DNA from 3 places in the Kocuria rhizosphaerae genome. Region 2 is predicted to be linked to each of the others. Evidence: riboswitches for the same ligand, from Rfam matches in the RefSeq annotation. Region 2 holds a riboswitch; each other region holds the start of a gene.
What was found. Region 2 has a riboswitch for thiamine pyrophosphate ahead of thiM (hydroxyethylthiazole kinase). Riboswitches for the same ligand answer to the same signal wherever they lie in the genome.

Region 1 (5,557 bases), on a different contig from region 2:
TGCTGCACGAAGGTGCTCAGCTGGGCCAGGGACTGCTCCGTGGGCAGGAGGGCGTCGACCTCGGCCTGCCGGGCGAGGGCCTCCCGCTCCGTGGAGCCCACGTAGGCGACCAGGCCGGGCATGACCGCCACCGACCGCGGGTCCCGCCCGGCCGCGGCGACGCGCCGCCGGAGGTCCGCGGTGTACTCCTGGGCGCTGGGCAGGTCGTAGGCCACGGCGTAGATGCCCTCCGCGATCCGGGCGGCGAGGTCCCGGCCGGGCCCCGAGGCCCCGGCCTGGAAGAGGACCGGTCGCCCCTGGGGCGGGCGGGGCACGGTCAGGGGGCCGTCCACCCGGAAGTGCTCGCCCGAGTGGTCCACCGCCCGGACCAGGTCCGGGTCGGCGTGCAGCCCCTCGCGGTCGCGGACCAGCGCCTCGTCGGCCCAGGAGTCCCACAGCCGCAGGGTCACGTCCACGAACTCGGCCGCCCGGGCGTAGCGCTCGCCGTGCGGCGGCATGCCGGCCAGGCCGTGGTTGCGCGCCTCGGCGTCGAACATGGAGGTCACCACGTTCCAGCCGGCGCGCCCTCCGCTGATGTGGTCGAGCGAGGCGAGCATCCGGGCCGCGTGGAACGGCGTCCAGAAAGTGGTCGAGATCGTGCTGACCAGCCCGATCCGCTCCGTGGCCCGGGCCATGGCGGACAGGGCGGTGAGGGGCTCCAGGAACCAGCGGGGCGCGGTGGCCACGTCCCCGGCGCTGTGCCCGTCGGCGAAGAACACGGCGTCGAAGAGCCCGCGCTCGGCGGTGCGGGCGAGGCGCTCCCAGTAGGCGATGTCCCCGAGCTGCTCGAGCGGGGACTCCGGGCGGCGCCAGGCCGCCTGGTGGTGCCCGGCGCCGAACAGGAAGGCGTTGAGGTGCAGCCGGCGCGGCGAGGTCACGGCGTCCCCGCTCAGTCCAGGACCAGGCCGCCGTCGACCACCAGGTTCTGCCCGGTGACCGCCCGCGCCCACGGGGAGGCGAAGAACAGGAGGGCGTCGGCGAACTCCGCCGGGGTGGTGACCCGCCCCAGCGGCGTGGCGGAGGCGATGTAGTCGAAGACCTCGTCGGGGGTGGCCGAGCTCGCGTCGGTGGTGCGCAGCAGTCCGCCGGAGACCATGTTGACCGTGATGTTGTGCGTGCCCAGGTCCTTGGCGAGCGTGCGGGTCAGGGACAGCAGCGCCGCCTTGGCCGCGGTGTAGTCGTGGTAGGGGACCACCGGGTTCTGGAACAGGTTGGTGCCGATGTTCACGATCCGGCCGAAGCCCTGCTCCCGCATCCCGGGCAGGGCCTGCTGGACGGTGTTGAGCGCGCCCCGGACGCTGCCGGTGAACTGGGCGTCGAACTCCTCCCACCGGATCTCCTCGGCCCCGGAGCGGGCGTCGCCGTTGAAGGAGAAGTCCGCCAGCGCGTTGTTCACCACGGTGGTCACGGGCGAGCCGAAGTGCTCCCCGGCGGCGCCGAGCAGCTCCGCGACCTGCGCGGCGTCGGTGACGTCGGCGGGCAGGGCCACGGCCCGGTCGGGGCCGTACTGCGCCGCGAGGTCCTCGGCGGCCGTCCGCGACTCCCGGTAGTTGACGACGACCTTCGCGCCCTGGGCGGCGAAGGACTCCACGATGCTGCGGCCGAGCCCCCGGCCACCGCCGGTCACGAGCACGGTCTGGTCTGCGATGTGCATGAGCTTCCCTGAGGGTCAGGGCGAGAGGACGCGGGATCCGCCGGTGGGCCCCGGTATGACATCCCTTCGCCAGTACGAACTGGATCAGGTTCGACGGGTGTCATCTCAGCCGGCGCCTCGTCCGGGGCCGGCACCCCGTGTCACTGCGGTCGAGTATAGCCCCGACCCGGGCCGGAGGGATCCCCCCGCCCGGCCCGCTCAGCGCGGCTGCTCGTCGGGGACTCGTTCCGGGCGCCGGCCGACGGGAAGGGCGGGGCCGTGCTCGCCGAGCACGGTGATCCCCCGCAGCACGTTGGCGCCCAGGTCGCGGAGGGTCCACCGGCGCAGTGCGACGCGCTCGCGCGGCGGCACGGAGAACCGGCCGACGCCCGCCAGGACCGCGATGAGGATGAGGACGAAGAGACCGCCGGCCACGGGGACCTCCTTGCTCGCGACTGCCGTCGCGTAATGGGCTAAACTGTTTACACCGCTGACGCTAGACCTCGGAAGGATAAGTAGTCAAGTGCATTTTGCCTATGACACAGAGGACGTCCTCGAGTTCGACGTGGCCCTCGTCAACACCGGGCCGGGAGCCTCGCGCTCCGGGGAGGAGGAGCTCACCACCCGGGACCGGCTGCGGGAGCTGCTGGACGAGCACGGCTGGACGGGGCGCTTCGACCGGAACGACCAGGAGCTGGCGGAGGTGCTCGAGGTGCGCCGGGACCTGCGGCAGGTCTGGGGGCTGGAGCGCGACGCCCTGGCGGAGGCGGTCAACGCCGTGCTGGACACCGCCGAGCTCGCCCCGCACCTCGCGCGGCACGACGGGAAGGACTGGCACCTGCACGCCTCGCCCTCGGACGCGCCCCTGGCCACGCGCCTGCGCCTGGAGTCGGCGTTCGCCCTCGTGGACGTCATCCGCGCCGACGAGACCGACCGGCTGCGGGTCTGCGAGGCGGAGGACTGCGAGGCGGTGCTCCTGGATCTGTCCCGCAACCGCTCCAAGCGGTTCTGCGGCCAGCGCTGCGCCAACCGCACCAACATGACCGCCTACCGCCGGCGCCGGGCCGGCGGTTCCGGCCAGGGCATGTCTCGTTGACCATGAAGACGGTGTCCCTGCCCCCTCCAGGCGTGGCGGCCTGATCCACCGGGACCCGACCGTGACGCAGCCGAACCCTCGCCCGCCGTCGGCGTCAACGCCGGCCTACCCCGACGCCGCCGTGGCGACGGAGCCGTCGGCCGTCCGGACATCACCACCCGGCCGCTGACGCGCGGCTCCTCGTCGGGTCCACGTCGCCGGCGCCTATTGTTGGGCCATGACGGTCCTGGACGACTTCCTGGTCCCGCTGGCGGCCGCGGTCGCCTCGGTGTTCGCCGTGCTCGGCACTGTCGAACAGCTCACAGCGGCAACACGACTGCGCAGGCTGGCAGCCTCTGTGCGCGAGGAGTCCTCGCTCTCACCGGCGCACGACCAGCAGGTGCTGCGCAGCCTCCACCGCGAGATCCTCTCCCGGATCATCGCCCTGCAGTCCGTTCCGGCCAGGAGCCTGCTCGGGGCCGCCGCGCTCGCACTGGTGGGCCTCGGATGGGCCTTCTTGGTGGGATACAGCGTGGGGGTGACGGTGCAGCTGCATCCGACGTGGGGCGAGATCTACGACATCGTGGGTTTCGAGGGCGTCATCCTTGCCGCCTTGGCCCCGGCCTTCGTCTGTAGTGGTCTGCTGGGCTGGATGGAGGTCGTGCTGGAGAGACGGCGCATCTCCAAGGCATACCTGGACGGAAAGCACCCCCTCTACCGGCGCTACTACAGGTCGTGGAAGCTCGCCGTCGGGTCCAAGGGCATTCTTCCGGCCGCCGTCCTGGGCACGGGCCTGACAAGTGCGGCGCTGTGGGTCGGTTTCACCGCCGGCTATCCCACGATGACCGCCGCTGTGGTGGACACCCTGCTGATTCCCGCTGCCCTCGGCGTCATCATCGGCGGTGTCCTCACGAGCCTCTACCTCCACCGCCACAGCAGCTGGGAGCCGTGGATGCATCCACGGCTCCCAGAGGCCCGCGGAGCGGGGGCACCGCCCCCGGAGGCCGCCGCACCGGAGCCCGAGAACCCCGGGCCGTGACCGAGCCCTGCCGCGCCGGTGTCCTGATCGCCGCCGCGGGAGGAGCAGGCCTTGTCCCCGCGCAACCGCTGCGGCCGGGTCCGGGGACGGCCGGCACCGGCAGTGACAGAGGATGCCCTCCACCACGGGGGCGGTCCTCGTGGAAGGACCGGCACCCCTTGCCCTCGGAGGACGGCGGGAGAGGGTGGATCCGGTCCCACCGGTCCTCGGTGAGCACAGCCGTACGGGACATGCTTCCAGCGTCCCGGAACCGGCTCCATGCTCAGCGAGCGATGCCCTGGCCGCCGCTCGTCCTCTCCGGGGCGTCGGCCGTGTCGATCCGCGCGCCGTCCCCCGGTGCGGCGAGCTGCCGCCGCATCGCGAAGTTGGTCATCGCCACCCCGCGCCGGACGGGGCGGCGCTCCTCGACGACGACGAAGCCGTGCCGCTCGAAGAACGGCAGCGCCGTGATGGAGGCGTGGGTGCTCAGCTCGGCGAGGCCGCGCCGGTGTGCCTGCGCGACGAGATGCTCCAGCAGGGCCGAGGCCACCCCCGTCCGGGCCGCGGAGGGGTCCACGTAGAGCATGCCGACGTGGCCCGCCGGGTCGAGGTCGCCGAAGCCCACGACCCGGCCGGCCAGCTCCGCGACCACGGTGGCGGCCTCCCGGCGCCGGCCGGCCCAGTCCGCGAGAGGCATGTCCCCCGGAGCCCACGCCGCGAGCTGCTCGGGGGTGTAGTCGTGGCGGGCCGTGCCGTGGACGGCGCGGCGGAAGACCTCGAGGGTGGCCCGCGCGTCGTCGTCGTCCCACGCGCGCACGACGACGGCCGCGCCGTCGCTCACCGGCCGGCCTCCTCCCGCAGCGCCGTCACGAACCCGTCGACGTCCTCCTCGGTCGTGTCCCAGGCGCACATGAGCCGGACCTCACCGGTGGCCGGGTTCCACACGTGGAACGGCCAGCGCTCCTGCAGCCGGGCCGCGGTTCCCTCCGGGAGCACCGCGAAGACCCCGTTGGCGTCGGGGGACTGGGTGAGCCGGGCGCCGGGGACCGCCGCGACGCCGTCGGCGAGCCGGCGGGCCATCGCGTTGGCCCGCCGGGCCGACTCCAGCCACAGGTCGCCCTCGTGCAGGGCCAGCAGCTGCGCCGAGACGAACCGCGTCTTGGAGGCCAGCTGCGTCGAGAGCTTCCGCACGAACCGTGGCTGGCGCACCGCGTCCGGGTTCAGCACGACGACGGCCTCGGCGCCCATCAGCCCGTTCTTGGTCCCGCCCCACGAGACCACGTCCACACCGGCGTCGGTGGTCAGTGCCCGCAGCGGCACGTCCAGGGACGCCGCGGCGTTGGCCAGGCGGGCGCCGTCGAGGTGGACGGTCAGGCCCAGGCCGTGGGCGTGCTCGCAGACCGCCCGCAGCTCCTCGGGGGTGTAGACCGTGCCGAGCTCCGTCGACTGGGAGACCGTCACCACGCGCGGCTGGGCGTGGTGCTCGACCCCGAAGCCGTGGGCCTGCAGGTCGACCAGGGCGGGGCTCAGCTTCCCGTCCGGGCTGGGCACCGGGAGCAGCTTCGCTCCGGCGAGCTTCTCGGGCGCCCCGCACTCGTCCACGTTCACGTGGGCCCCGTCCGTGCAGACCACGGCGTCCCAGCGGTCGGTCATCGCGGCCAGGGCGACGACGTTGGCGCCCGTCCCGTTGAACACCGGCCAGCACTCCGCCCGCTCCCCGAAGTGCCGGCGGGTCACGTCCTGCAGCGCCTCGGTGTACGGGTCCGCGCCGTAGGCGGCCACGTGGCCGCCG
Region 2 (5,557 bases):
TCCTGGCGGCCGCCAGCGCGGACAATCGCGTACACCACTTGGGAACTCACTTCTCTCGACGTCATGTGTAAACAGTGTGGGTCGAGCGCATACCTGTCAGGACCAACGACGTTGAGACGAGCTGTCGGTGACCGGGCCGTGGGACGGAGCCGTAGTCAGCGCAGGTTCGCCGCAATTCAGGAACTGCACCCGCATGTGCCGCCAGGTGGGGTGTCGAGTTTTACACGCGCGCACCGGCAGGGCACCGAAGATCAAGACTACTCGATCGCGTCAATGCCCGCCAACCGACCCGCCGGGCCCGGCGCGGCGAAGAAGTCGCGCTCCAGTGCGCAGGCCTCCAGGAAGACCTCCCGCATCCGCTCCAGGAGCGCCGGTCCGGCGTGCCGGGCGGCGTCGTCGAGGAGGCGCCGGGCGGTGCGGGTGGCTTCCTGGAACCCCTCGTCGGCGTAGGTGGCGAGCCAGTCGGCGTAGGGGTGGTCCTCCCCGTCCGCGGCCGCCGCCAGCAGGTGCCGGCCGACCTCGGCGTACACCCAGTAGCACGGCAGGACCGCGGCCAGGCCCACCGGGTACGGCTCCGCCGCCGTGGCCGCGAGCAGGAACGTCGTGTAGCGGCGGGTCACCTCCCCCGGCGTGCCGCGGACCGGACCGGTCCCCTCGGGGGCCGGGTCCGCGTGCTGGAGCCGGGCCCGGTGCAGCTGGGCCTCCGTCTCGGTGCAGGCCAGCGCGCCCGCCGCGAAGAACAGCCGCTGCTCCTCGTCGGGGGCCTTGGCCGCGAGGATCGCCAGCGCCCGGCTGTAGCCGTCCAGGTACTGCAGGTCCTGGTCGAGGTAGGCGAGGAACCGCTCGGCGTCGAGCCGGCCGTCGCCGAGGTGGCGGACGAACTCGAGCTCCTCGATCTCGCGCCGCACGGCCGCCGAGGCCTCCCACAGCTCGTCGCTGAACCGGGCCGGCCCCGTGCCCCACGACTCGAGGGCGTCCTGGACGTGGTGGAAGTGGTGCACCGGACCGCTGCCGTGCCCCACGGCCAGCTCCCCCGAGTGCTCGAGCGCCCCGCGCAGCCAGTCCCGGGCGATCCCGAGGCTGCGCGCCCAGTCCCCGTGCCGCGCCTGGAGGGTCGCCAGGGCGGAGGACAGGGAGCAGCCGGTGCCGTGCGAGTTGTCCGTGGGCACGCGGGGGCCGTCGAAGGCCACGAGGGGCTCCGGGGCGTGCGGGCCCACGAGGGCGTCCGGCGTCCGGTCCCCGGTGAGGTGCCCGCCCTTGACGAGCACGAGCGTCCCGTGCGCCCGCGCCACGTCGTGGCCCTGGGCCAGGGCCTCCTCCCACGACGACGCCGTGCCGCGCCCGGCCAGGACGGCGAGTTCGAGCAGGTTGGGAGTGATGAGGTCGGCGAGGCCGAGCATCCCGCGCAGGGCGTCCTCGGCCTCGGGCTCGAGCAGGCGCCCGCCCGTGGTCGCGACCATGACGGGGTCCAGCACGACGACCGGCGGACGGTGCGCCTCGAGCCAGCGGGTCACCGTCTCGATGACGGGCACGGAGCCGAGCATCCCGATCTTCACGGCGTCGATCTGCACGTCGTCGGAGACCGCCTCGAGCTGGGCGGTGAGGAACTCCACCGGCGGGACGTGGATGGACCGCACGCCCACGGTGTTCTGGACGACGACGGCCGTCACGGCACTCATGCCGTAGCCGCCCATCGCGGCGATCGACTTCAGGTCGGCGTGCTGGCCGGCTCCGCCGGTCGGGTCGGTGCCGGCCACGGCGAGGACTCGGGGGACACGGGCACTCATGAGAGGGCTCCTTCCGGGAGGGGGCGTCCGAACGCACGGACGTATCGGGCGGCGGCGGCCGCGGGGTCGGGGTCGGCGCAGATCCCGGAGACGACGGCGAGACCCGCCGCGCCGACGGCGCGCAGGGCGGGGGCGTCTTCCACCCGGACCCCGCCGATCGCCAGGCAGGGCAGAGCGGCCCGGGACGCGGCGGCGGCGAAGCCCGCCACCCCCAGCGCGGGCGGGTGGTCGGGCTTGGTGCGCGTCGCGTGCACGGCGCCGACTCCGAGGTAGTCGACGGTGCCCGGCGGCAGCGCCGCCGCGGCGTCGAGCTCCTCGGCCGTGGCGGCGCTGAGGCCCAGCACGGCGCCGGGTCCGCAGACCTCGCGCGCCAGCCCGGCCGGCAGGTCCGTCTGGCCCACGTGCACCCCCGCCACGGGGGCGCCGGCCGCGCGGGCGGCGAGGTAGACGTCCACGCGGTCGTCCACGAGCACCGGGACCAGGCGCCCCACGCGCTCGGCGACGGCCACGAGAAGGGCCACGAGCTCGCGTGCGGGGGCGTCCTTCTCCCGCACCTGGACCATCGTGGCGCCCCCTGCCACGGCGGCCGCCACGACCTCGGGGACCGTCCGGGGTGCGCTGAGCGCGGAGTCGGTCACGAGGTGCAGGAGGAGGGCGGCGGGGTCGAGACGGGGGCTCACCGGGCACCGTCCTCGCGCACGAGCCCGGCGCGGGCGGCGACCTGCTCCGGGGTGATTCCGTGCAGCCGGTCCAGGAGGGCCACGGCGAAGGAGCCCGGACCGGCGGACTTCGCCGCGGCGTCCTCGGCCGCGAGCGCGTAGACGGTGCTGGCGGCCACCGCGGCGGCGGCCGGGTCCTCGCGCACGGCGGTGAACGCCGCCATCAGGGCGCCCAGGGCGCAGCCGCCGCCCGTCACGCGCGTCAGCAGGGGTGTGCCGTGCGGGACGCGCACCACGGTGCCGTCCGGGGCGCGCACGAGGTCCACCGGCCCGGAGACGGCCACCGCGCAGCCCGTGGCGGCGGACAGCTCGGCGGCGGCCTCCCGGGCGGCGTCCACCCCGTGGGTCGCGTCCGTGCCGCGTCCCCCGGTACCGCCGGCCAGGCCGATGACCTCGGAGGCGTTGCCCCGCACGACCGCGGGCCGGAACGCGAGAAGGTCCCGGGCCAGCGCGGTCCGGACCGGGAGCACGCCCACGGCCACGGGGTCCAGGACCCAGGGGCGTCCGGCGCGCTCGCGCGCGGCGACGGCCTCGTACGCGGCACCGCGCTGCTCGGCGGTGGGGGTGCCCGTGTTGACCAGCAGGCCGTCGGCGATCTGCGCGAAGACCCCGCCCTCGCCCTGGATGTCGGTCATGGCGGGGGACGCGCCCACGGCGAGCAGGACGTTGGCCGTGAAGTTGGTGACCACGGCGTTGGTGATGCACTGGACCAGGGGCGCCGCGGCGCGAAGCTCGGCCAGGGCCGCGGCGGCGTCCCGGGCGAGCGCCGGGTCCGGCCGGGCCTCGGCGGCGGGCTCCGGGCGGTGGGCGGACGGAGGTGCGGCATCGCGCAAGAGCGACATCCCTTCGCTAGTGCTGACTAGATCAGGTTCAACGGGTGTGTTCTCAGCCGATCGGGCGGCACCCCGTGTCACAGGTCCTGTCAGTCTAGCGGTCCGGCGGAGCCGGGCGCAGGGTCACAGCATGCCGTTGCCGTGGGCCATCTCCTCCGGCTCCGGCTGGACGACCGCCCAGTGCTCCGCGATCCGTCCGTCCTCCAGGCGCCAGAGGTCGTAGCAGGCCACGGTCCGGCCGCGGTCGCTCGCCGCGACGCCCTCGCACACGGTCAGCACGAAGTTGCCCTCGCCGACGACCCGGTGGAGCCGACGGTAGAGGCAGCGATCGCCGCCCGCGGCGTGGTCCTCGACGCCGTCGAAGGCCACGTGGTCCTGGACCATCCCGGGCTCGTGGCCGATGAGGGCGGTCTCGACCCACTCGGCGGCGAGCGTCTTGTTGTCGCGCGTGCGCTCGCGGTCCGTGACCTCCACGGGCCCGTCGACCTGGGGACGGGTGCCGCGGGGGCCGTGGCGCAACGGTGCCATGACGTCCCAGTGCTCCGCGATCCGCCCGCCGGCCACCCTGAACACGTCGAAGCCGACGACGGGTCCGGGACCGAGGCCCTCGTAGACGGCGTGGACCGCGACCAGGTCCCGGTCGTCCAGCACGCGGACGATCTCCACGCGGAAATCCTCGGGCAGGTGCTGGACGAGGTCGCGCAGGCCCTCGCGCCCGTCCGGCGCGAGCGGTGAGTGCTGCCGGAAGTCCTCCGCCCACCACCGGTCCACGGCCGAGGGGTCCCTGTCGCGGAAGAGCTCGGTGCCGGCGGCGATGACGGTCTCTGCACTGGTCATGGTGGTGCCCCCTGTGGACGGGAGGCCTCGTCCGGCCCGGCGGCCGGGACCTTCGGCCTGCACGCGTGTGGTACGTCCAACGCTACGCGCCGCCCGAGCGCACCGGCAGACCGGTGGTCCGCATGACGGACGGAGACGACGGAGGACCCCGGCCGGGTGGCCGGGGTCCTCCGTTCTCGCGCGCGGGGGCCGCTCAGCCCTGGCCGGTGGGCCGACCGCTCGTGAGGTCGGCGGCCTTGACGCCCACGCCGACCACGGTCGGCGCCGAGCGCTCCGGGGCGTCCTCCGGGCGCCGCGCCGCGGGACCCGCCTCGTGGCGGGCGCCCTCGGCCGCTGCCGCCCGGCCTGCGGTCACCTCCGCCTGCCCGGCGGTGCCGGCCGGGGCCGACGCCCGGCGCGAGCGCCGCCGCGCACGCGCCGGCTCGGCCGGCGGGGACGGCTCGGCCTGCTGGGCCACAGGGGTCGGCTGGGCCGCCGGGGCCGGCTGGACCGCGCCGTGCCCGGCGGTCTCCTCGGCCCCCGCCGGCCGCGCGCCCTCCGTCTCCTCGGCGGGTTCGGCGTGCGCTCCCGGTTGCCCGAAGGCCTGGGCGAGCGAGTCCAGGCTCAGCCGGGGAGCCACCTCGGTCTCCTCGGCCTGGCCCTGCGGGAGCTCGATGACCTCGCCCTTGATGGTCAGGCGGGAGCCCTCGGCCGCCGGTTCGCCGCTGTCCTCACCGGCCCGGGCCCGCTCCTCGGCCGGCTCCTGTCGCCGCTGCTGGTCCGGCGCCGCGCCCTCGACCGCCGCGCCCTCGACCGCCGTGGCCTCGACGTTCTGGCCCCGGTTGCGGCTGCGCTTGCCGCGCCGCTTCTTCCTCGACCGCCCGGCCCCCTCGGGCCGCGCCTCGGCGGCGGGGGCCTCCTCGGCCTGCGGACGGGCCTCCTCGGCCTGCGGCTCGTGGTGCGTCGCGGCAGCGATCGTCGCGAACGCGGTGCGAGCGGCCTCTGCCTTCGCCCTCTCGGCCGGGTCGGGCTCGCGAGCCGGCGACTCGTGCCGGGCGGGCGCCTGCTCCGCCTGCCCGCCGCGGCGGCCGCGCTTGCGCTCGGTGCGGTTCTGCCGCTGCTCGCGGGTCTCCCCGCCGCCACCGCCGCCCCGGCCCTCGAGCGGGTGGTCGTGGACCACGACGCCGCGCCCGGCGCAGTGCTCGCAGGGCTCGGAGAAGACCTCGAGCAGGCCGGTGCCCATCCGCTTGCGGGTCATCTGGACCAGCCCGAGCGAGGTCACCTCCGCGACCTGGTGCTTGGTCCGGTCCCGGCCCAGGCACTCCACGAGGCGGCGCAGCACGAGGTCGCGGTTGGACTCGAGCACCATGTCGATGAAGTCGATGACGATGATGCCGCCGAT
Region 3 (5,557 bases), on a different contig from region 2:
AGGGCCACGGTGGTCAGCTCGGTCCCGGAGGCGAGGAGCGCCTGCTCGAGGGTGTGCAGCGAGCTCAGCCCGCCGGTGCCCATGACGAGCCGGGAGGACAGCCGGACGCCGTCGATCTCGAGGACGTCGGGCTCAGGGTGCGGGGCGGTCATGTCAGCCTCCTTGGACGGCGGTGATGATCTCGACGGACTGGCCCTCGGCCACCGGGGTCCGGCCCCAGCGGCTGCGGGGGACGACCGCGGCGTCCACGGCCACGGCCACGCCCAGCCGGCGGCCGTCCTGCGGGGTCCCGTCGGGGCCCAGGGGGCGGCCGACGGTCTCCGCGACGAGGTCGACGACGGTCGTGCCGCCCGCCACCTGCTGCGGGCGGCCGTTGAGGGTGATCGCGGTCATGGGGTGCTCCTGTTCTGGGCTCCGGGCCCGGAAGCGACCGGCTGGGGATGCCCGGTGGGCGCCTCCGGGTCGAAGCGGTGCGGGTCGGTGGTGTCGAGGTGCCCGGCGTCGGCGGCCGGGTCGGGGCCGCCCTCCCCGAGCACGAGCTGCGCGGCCAGCCGCGCGGCGAGGGGGGTGAGCAGCACCCCGTGGCGGAAGTAGCCGGTGGAGACCACGAGACCCGGCACGGGTGCGCCGTCCGGGTCCCGCACGCGGCCGAGGTAGGGGATGTCGTCCGGGGTGCCGGGGCGGGCGCGGGCCATGACCTCCACGAGCTCGAGGTCGGCGACGCCGGGCACGAGGGCCTGGGCGTCCCGCAGCAGCCGGAACACGCCGCCGGCGCTGGGCCCGGGGAGGTCGTCCTCGCGGGAGGTCGCCCCGACGACGACGGTCCCGTCCTCGCGCGGCACCAGGTAGACCGGGATGCCGTGGACCAGGCCGCGGACGGTGCGCTCCAGGAGGTGGGGCGTGCCGGCGGGGACGCGGGTGCGGAGGATGTCCCCGTGCACAGGCCGCAGCGGCGGGCTCCAGGAGCCGGGCAGGTCCTCGAGGTCCTGCAGTCCGGTGCCCGGCGACAGCACCGTCCCGGCCGCCGAGACCATGCCCCCACCGGCCAGGCGCACGCCGGTGACGGCTCCGTCCGCATTGCGGCGCACCGCCACGGCGCGGTCGTGCACCAGCCGGGCGGGCCCGCCGTCGCGCGCCGGGGCCCCCGGTGACGCGGCGGACCCCGGCGGCCGGGGCGCGGTCAGCGCCGCCAGCAGGCCGGCGACCAGGCGGCGCGGGTCGATCTGGTGGTCGTCAGGAATCCGGAACGCGGCCGAGAGCCGGGGGCTCAGGGCCGGCTCCAGGGCGCGCGCGGCGCGCAGCGGCAGCTGCTCCACCGCCATGCCGTGCCGCCGCTGGAAGCCGGCGAGATCGGCCAGCGCCTGCCGGTCCGCGGCGTCCACGCCGCAGACCAGGGTCTCGGTGGCGCGGTGCCCCACGGAGCCGCCGGCGGCCTCCTCGAGCTCGGCCACGAACCGGGGGTACTCGGCGGCGGAGGCGAGCATGAGCGGGTAGAGCGGCTCCTGCTGGTACTGGACCTCGCTCACCGGGGCGAGCATCCCGGCGGCCGCCCGGCTGGCCCCGGACCCGGGCTCGGGGTCCACCACGACCACCGAGCGGCCGCGGCGGCGCAGCTCCCACGCGGTGGCGAGGCCGACCACCCCGGCGCCGACGACGGCGACGTCGGCCCGGACGTGCTCGGGGCCCTGGGACGGCCCGACGGGGGTGGAGTGCACGGACGTCATCGGCGATGTCCTTTCCTACGGCGGCATGACCCGCATCAGGTGTGGCGGTCGGCGCTGGGCGCCCTCTCAGCCCCCGTGGGGGCTCCCGCAGAACCGCTGATCTATCATCAGCGTGTGGCCAAGCATACCCGTGACACCTCCGTACCTCCCGAGTCGGAGCTCAGAACCACCCGTGCGGACAGGCTCTTCGGCGCCCGGCTCTACGTCTGCACGGACGCCCGCCGGGACCGCGGCGACCTCGAGGAGTTCCTCCACGCCGCCTACGCCGGCGGGACGGACATCGTCCAGCTGCGGGACAAGAGCATCGACGCCGACGAAGAGATCGCCGCCCTGCAGCTGCTGGGGCGAGTGGCCGCGGAGTACGACGGGCTGTTCGCCGTCAACGACCGCGCCGACATCGCCGCACTCGTGGGCGCGGACGTCTTCCACGTGGGCCAGCACGACCTCAGCCCGGCGCAGGCCCGGCGGCTGCTGGGCCCGGACGTGCTCATCGGGCGCTCCACCCACGACATCGGCCAGGCCCGCGCCGCGCTCGAGGACCCGGACGTCGACTACTTCTGCACGGGTCCGGTGTGGGAGACCCCCACCAAGCCCGGCCGGCCCGCCACGGGCCTGGAGTTCGTCCGGGAGGTGGCCGAGCTGACCGGCGCCCGCCTCGCCGCGGATCCGGACGCGCCCCCCGTGCCGTGGTTCGCGATCGGCGGCATCGACGAGCAGCGGGTGCCCTCGGTACTGGAGGCCGGGGCGAGGGGCGTCGTCGTCGTCCGCGCGGTCACGGACGCCCCCGAGCCGCGTCTGGCCGCCGGGCAGCTGCGCAGCCTGCTCCCCGCCTGAGCCACGCGGGCTCCACGCCTCTTCGGGGTGGTGTTTGAGACGATGGACCCACGGACGACGACGGAGAGGTGACCCATGGACCCCGAGCTCGACCCCAAGGTGCGGCACGCGGTGGAGCATCCCGCGGAGACGGCCCGTGGCCCCGAGGAACCGCAGCTGCGCGTGCGGGTGGCCGGTGAACCCGCCCGCCGCGCCCTGGGTGCGCACTGGGCGGACGCCCCCGAGGACTCGGCGCCCGACGACGACCGGCTCGCGGCGGCCGTGCTCCTCGCCACGCTGTTCGGCGACACCTTCTGGCTCGAGCGCGCCGCGAAGCTGACCAGTGACGTCCCGGGCTGCCCCTCGGCCCCGCCGAGCGGGCTGCTCGAGCTCACCCGGGTGCCGGGAGCGCGGGCGGCGATGGCCCGGGTGCTGGAGCGGCCCGTGCTGACCGGGCTCCTGGAGTGGGGCACCAACCCCGTGCCGGAACAGCCTCCGCTCACGGTGGCGCGGGCGGCCCGGGACCTCGGCATCCCCGACGACGGGCGTGTCTACCGGGTGGTGCGCCGCCGCGCCGAGCGGTTCCTGGCCCGGGAGCACGACGGCTCCGAGTCGCTCGAACAGTTCGTGACGCTGCTGACGCAGGCCGAGAAGGGCCACCGCGAGGACGGCCCGGTGCTCACCGGCGAGACCCTGCCGCCGGCGCCCCCGCCGCCGAGTGCCACACCTCCGGCCGCGGGAACGCCGGGGGCCGGGACCCCTCCCCCGGACACCTCCCCGCAGGCGCCTCCGTACACGTCCTCGCAGGGCCCGGCGCCCGGCGCTCCGCCCCCCTACGGCTCCCCGCAGGGAGCCCCCGACGCTCCGGCCTGGGGTGAGGGACCCCCGGCGTCACCCTCGGGGCCTCCCGGTCAGGAGCCCGGCCGGGGACCCGCGTGGCCCGGTGGGCAGGGACCAGCCGCCGGGCCCGGCGGCTGGCCGCCGCCCCGGCCGCCCGAGGAGGAAGAGGACGACACCGACAACCTCAAGGCCTGGGGCATCGTCTTCCTGGTCATCGTGGGCGTCATCGCCGCCCTGGTGCTCGTGCTCTGAGACACGGGGCGCCGCCGCGTCATGTGCCGTTGCGCTGCGTCAGTGGGCCGGACACCGGATGTTCCGGTTCCACGTCTCGAGCACCCCGTCGGGGTTGCCCTGCCAGATGTAGGCGTGGAGGTCGTAGTGGATCGGCATGCCCGGTGCGTGGCCGGGCATCGGGCCGTCGAACTCCTTGCCGAACATGCTCGGCTTGTCGTCGTCCGTGGTCAGGTCCTGGTCCGCGTCGACCGCGAACCACTCGACCCCCGCGAGGCGAAGCTTCCCGTTGCCGCTCGGGGCGTAGAGCAGCGCGGCCGGCACGAGCGGGTCCGTCGATTCGAAGTTCGCGAAGTCGACGTAGTGGTAGCCCATGCCGGGCTCGCACCCACCGACCGGGACGTACCCCGCCTCGAGAGCCTTGTCCACGTTGTGGTACACCGCCGTCGCACCACCGCGGCCCTGCGTGCCCGAGCACCCGTCCCCCGACGGACCCGCACCTCCCCACACCCGGAACCGGACCCGGGTGCCGTCGTCCCGGTTGCTCCAGGCTCCGGCGGGGTCCATACTCCTAATTATGTTAGGCAATCCTACTGGACATTGGAAGACCGAACGTCGTGAGCTGGTGCGCGGCAGGATCCTGGAGACCGCCTGGGCGCTGGCCCGGGAGCACGGCCTGTCCGGGTTCACGCTGCGCGAGGTCGCGCGCGAGGTCGGTATGCAGGCCCCGTCCCTGTACACCCACTTCGACTCCCGCAATGCGATCATCGACGCGATGTTCGCGCAGGCGTGGCGGGAGTGCCTCGCCGCGATGGAGACAGGTGTCCCGGAGGACCCCACCGGGGACGCGCGCGAGTGGCTCAGGACGGTGGCCCACATCTACTTCGACTTCTGCGTCAGCGACCCGACGAGGAACCAGCTCATGAACGCGCGCGCCGTACCGGACTTCGTGCCGAGCGCCGAGGCGTACGCGCCGGCCGTCGACGTCCTGGAGCGGTTCAAGGCCGCCGCGGCCGCCCACGGTGTGACCCGGGACGAGGACGTCGACCTGTGGACCGCCCTTCTCAGCGGGCTCGTGGACGCCCAGCTCGCCAACGACCCCGGTGGCGACCGGTGGGCCCGCCTGCTGGACCGGGCCGTGGACATGTACGCCGACAACCTGGACCTGTGAGCGACGAAGGAGACCGCCATGAACACGACGACAACGACCGGCACTCGCGAGACCCCCCGGCGCTCGGCCCTTGACCGCGCCGTCGCCATGCGCCTGGCCATCGAGGAGTACCGGCGGGTGGCCGACGCCGTGGAATCCCTGCAGGCCCCGGACTGGGACCGCCCCACGGACTGCCCCGACTGGACCGTGCGGGAACTCGTGGCACACGTGGCCGGCATGATGGCGATGGCCGCCTCTCCGATCGAGACGCTCCGGCAGACCCGGAAGGCCACCCGGGAGGCGTCCGCCTCCGGGATCCAGCACATCGACGCGCTCACGGCCCTGCAGGTCGCCGAGCGCGCCGACGCCGGCCCGGAGCAGCTGCGCCGCGAGATCCGTCACCAGGGCCCCCGGGCCGCCCGAGGGCGCCGCATGACCCCGGCGCTCGTCCGCTCCCGGCGGATGAACCCCGCCCAGCACGTCGGCGGTCGTGAGGAGTGGTGGACCATCGGATACCTGCTGGACACCGTCCTCACGCGGGACCCGTGGATGCACCGCATCGACCTGCAGCGCGCCACCGGCCGCGGTGTCCCGATGACGGCGGAGCACGACGGCGCGATCGTCGCCGACGTCGTCGAGGAGTGGGCGGTCCGGCACGGGCGGCCGTTCCGGCTCGTCCTGACGGGACCGGCCGGAGGAACGTGGACCCGCACCGGGGCCGCGCCGGCCCCCGAGCTGGAGCTCAGCGCCGTGGAGTTCTGCCGGACGGTCTCGGGCCGCCGTGCCGGCGAAGGGCTGC

Region 1: it holds a riboswitch for thiamine pyrophosphate, as region 2 does, so the genes downstream of both, ACH9EU_RS16220 (3-oxoacyl-ACP reductase) here and thiM (hydroxyethylthiazole kinase) in region 2, are expected to answer to the same signal.
Region 3: it holds a riboswitch for thiamine pyrophosphate, as region 2 does, so the genes downstream of both, ACH9EU_RS03860 (FAD-dependent oxidoreductase) here and thiM (hydroxyethylthiazole kinase) in region 2, are expected to answer to the same signal.

What each region holds. Positions count from the first base shown of each region.
Region 1 is NZ_JBISWL010000139.1:31,004-36,560, forward strand. Features, by position in the region: gene ACH9EU_RS16215 (NtaA/DmoA family FMN-dependent monooxygenase) at 1-917, opposite strand, end outside; gene ACH9EU_RS16220 (3-oxoacyl-ACP reductase) at 929-1,693, opposite strand; TPP riboswitch at 1,738-1,841, opposite strand; gene ACH9EU_RS16225 (hypothetical protein) at 1,892-2,107, opposite strand; gene ACH9EU_RS16230 (CGNR zinc finger domain-containing protein) at 2,196-2,768, shown strand; gene ACH9EU_RS16235 (hypothetical protein) at 2,986-3,786, shown strand; gene ACH9EU_RS16240 (GNAT family N-acetyltransferase) at 4,049-4,606, opposite strand; gene ACH9EU_RS16245 (beta-eliminating lyase-related protein) at 4,603-5,557, opposite strand, start outside.
Region 2 is NZ_JBISWL010000118.1:9,732-15,288, reverse strand. Features, by position in the region: gene rplU (50S ribosomal protein L21) at 1-38, opposite strand, end outside; gene ACH9EU_RS13875 (bifunctional hydroxymethylpyrimidine kinase/phosphomethylpyrimidine kinase) at 258-1,787, opposite strand; gene thiE (thiamine phosphate synthase) at 1,784-2,467, opposite strand; gene thiM (hydroxyethylthiazole kinase) at 2,464-3,339, opposite strand; TPP riboswitch at 3,331-3,424, opposite strand; gene ACH9EU_RS13860 (nuclear transport factor 2 family protein) at 3,463-4,176, opposite strand; gene ACH9EU_RS13855 (Rne/Rng family ribonuclease) at 4,370-5,557, opposite strand, start outside.
Region 3 is NZ_JBISWL010000032.1:10,587-16,143, forward strand. Features, by position in the region: gene ACH9EU_RS03850 (thiazole synthase) at 1-152, opposite strand, end outside; gene thiS (sulfur carrier protein ThiS) at 154-393, opposite strand; gene ACH9EU_RS03860 (FAD-dependent oxidoreductase) at 390-1,724, opposite strand; TPP riboswitch at 1,720-1,823, opposite strand; gene thiE (thiamine phosphate synthase) at 1,839-2,558, shown strand; gene ACH9EU_RS03870 (hypothetical protein) at 2,634-3,629, shown strand; gene ACH9EU_RS03875 (hypothetical protein) at 3,669-4,175, opposite strand; gene ACH9EU_RS03880 (TetR family transcriptional regulator) at 4,186-4,779, shown strand; gene ACH9EU_RS03885 (maleylpyruvate isomerase family mycothiol-dependent enzyme) at 4,798-5,557, shown strand, end outside.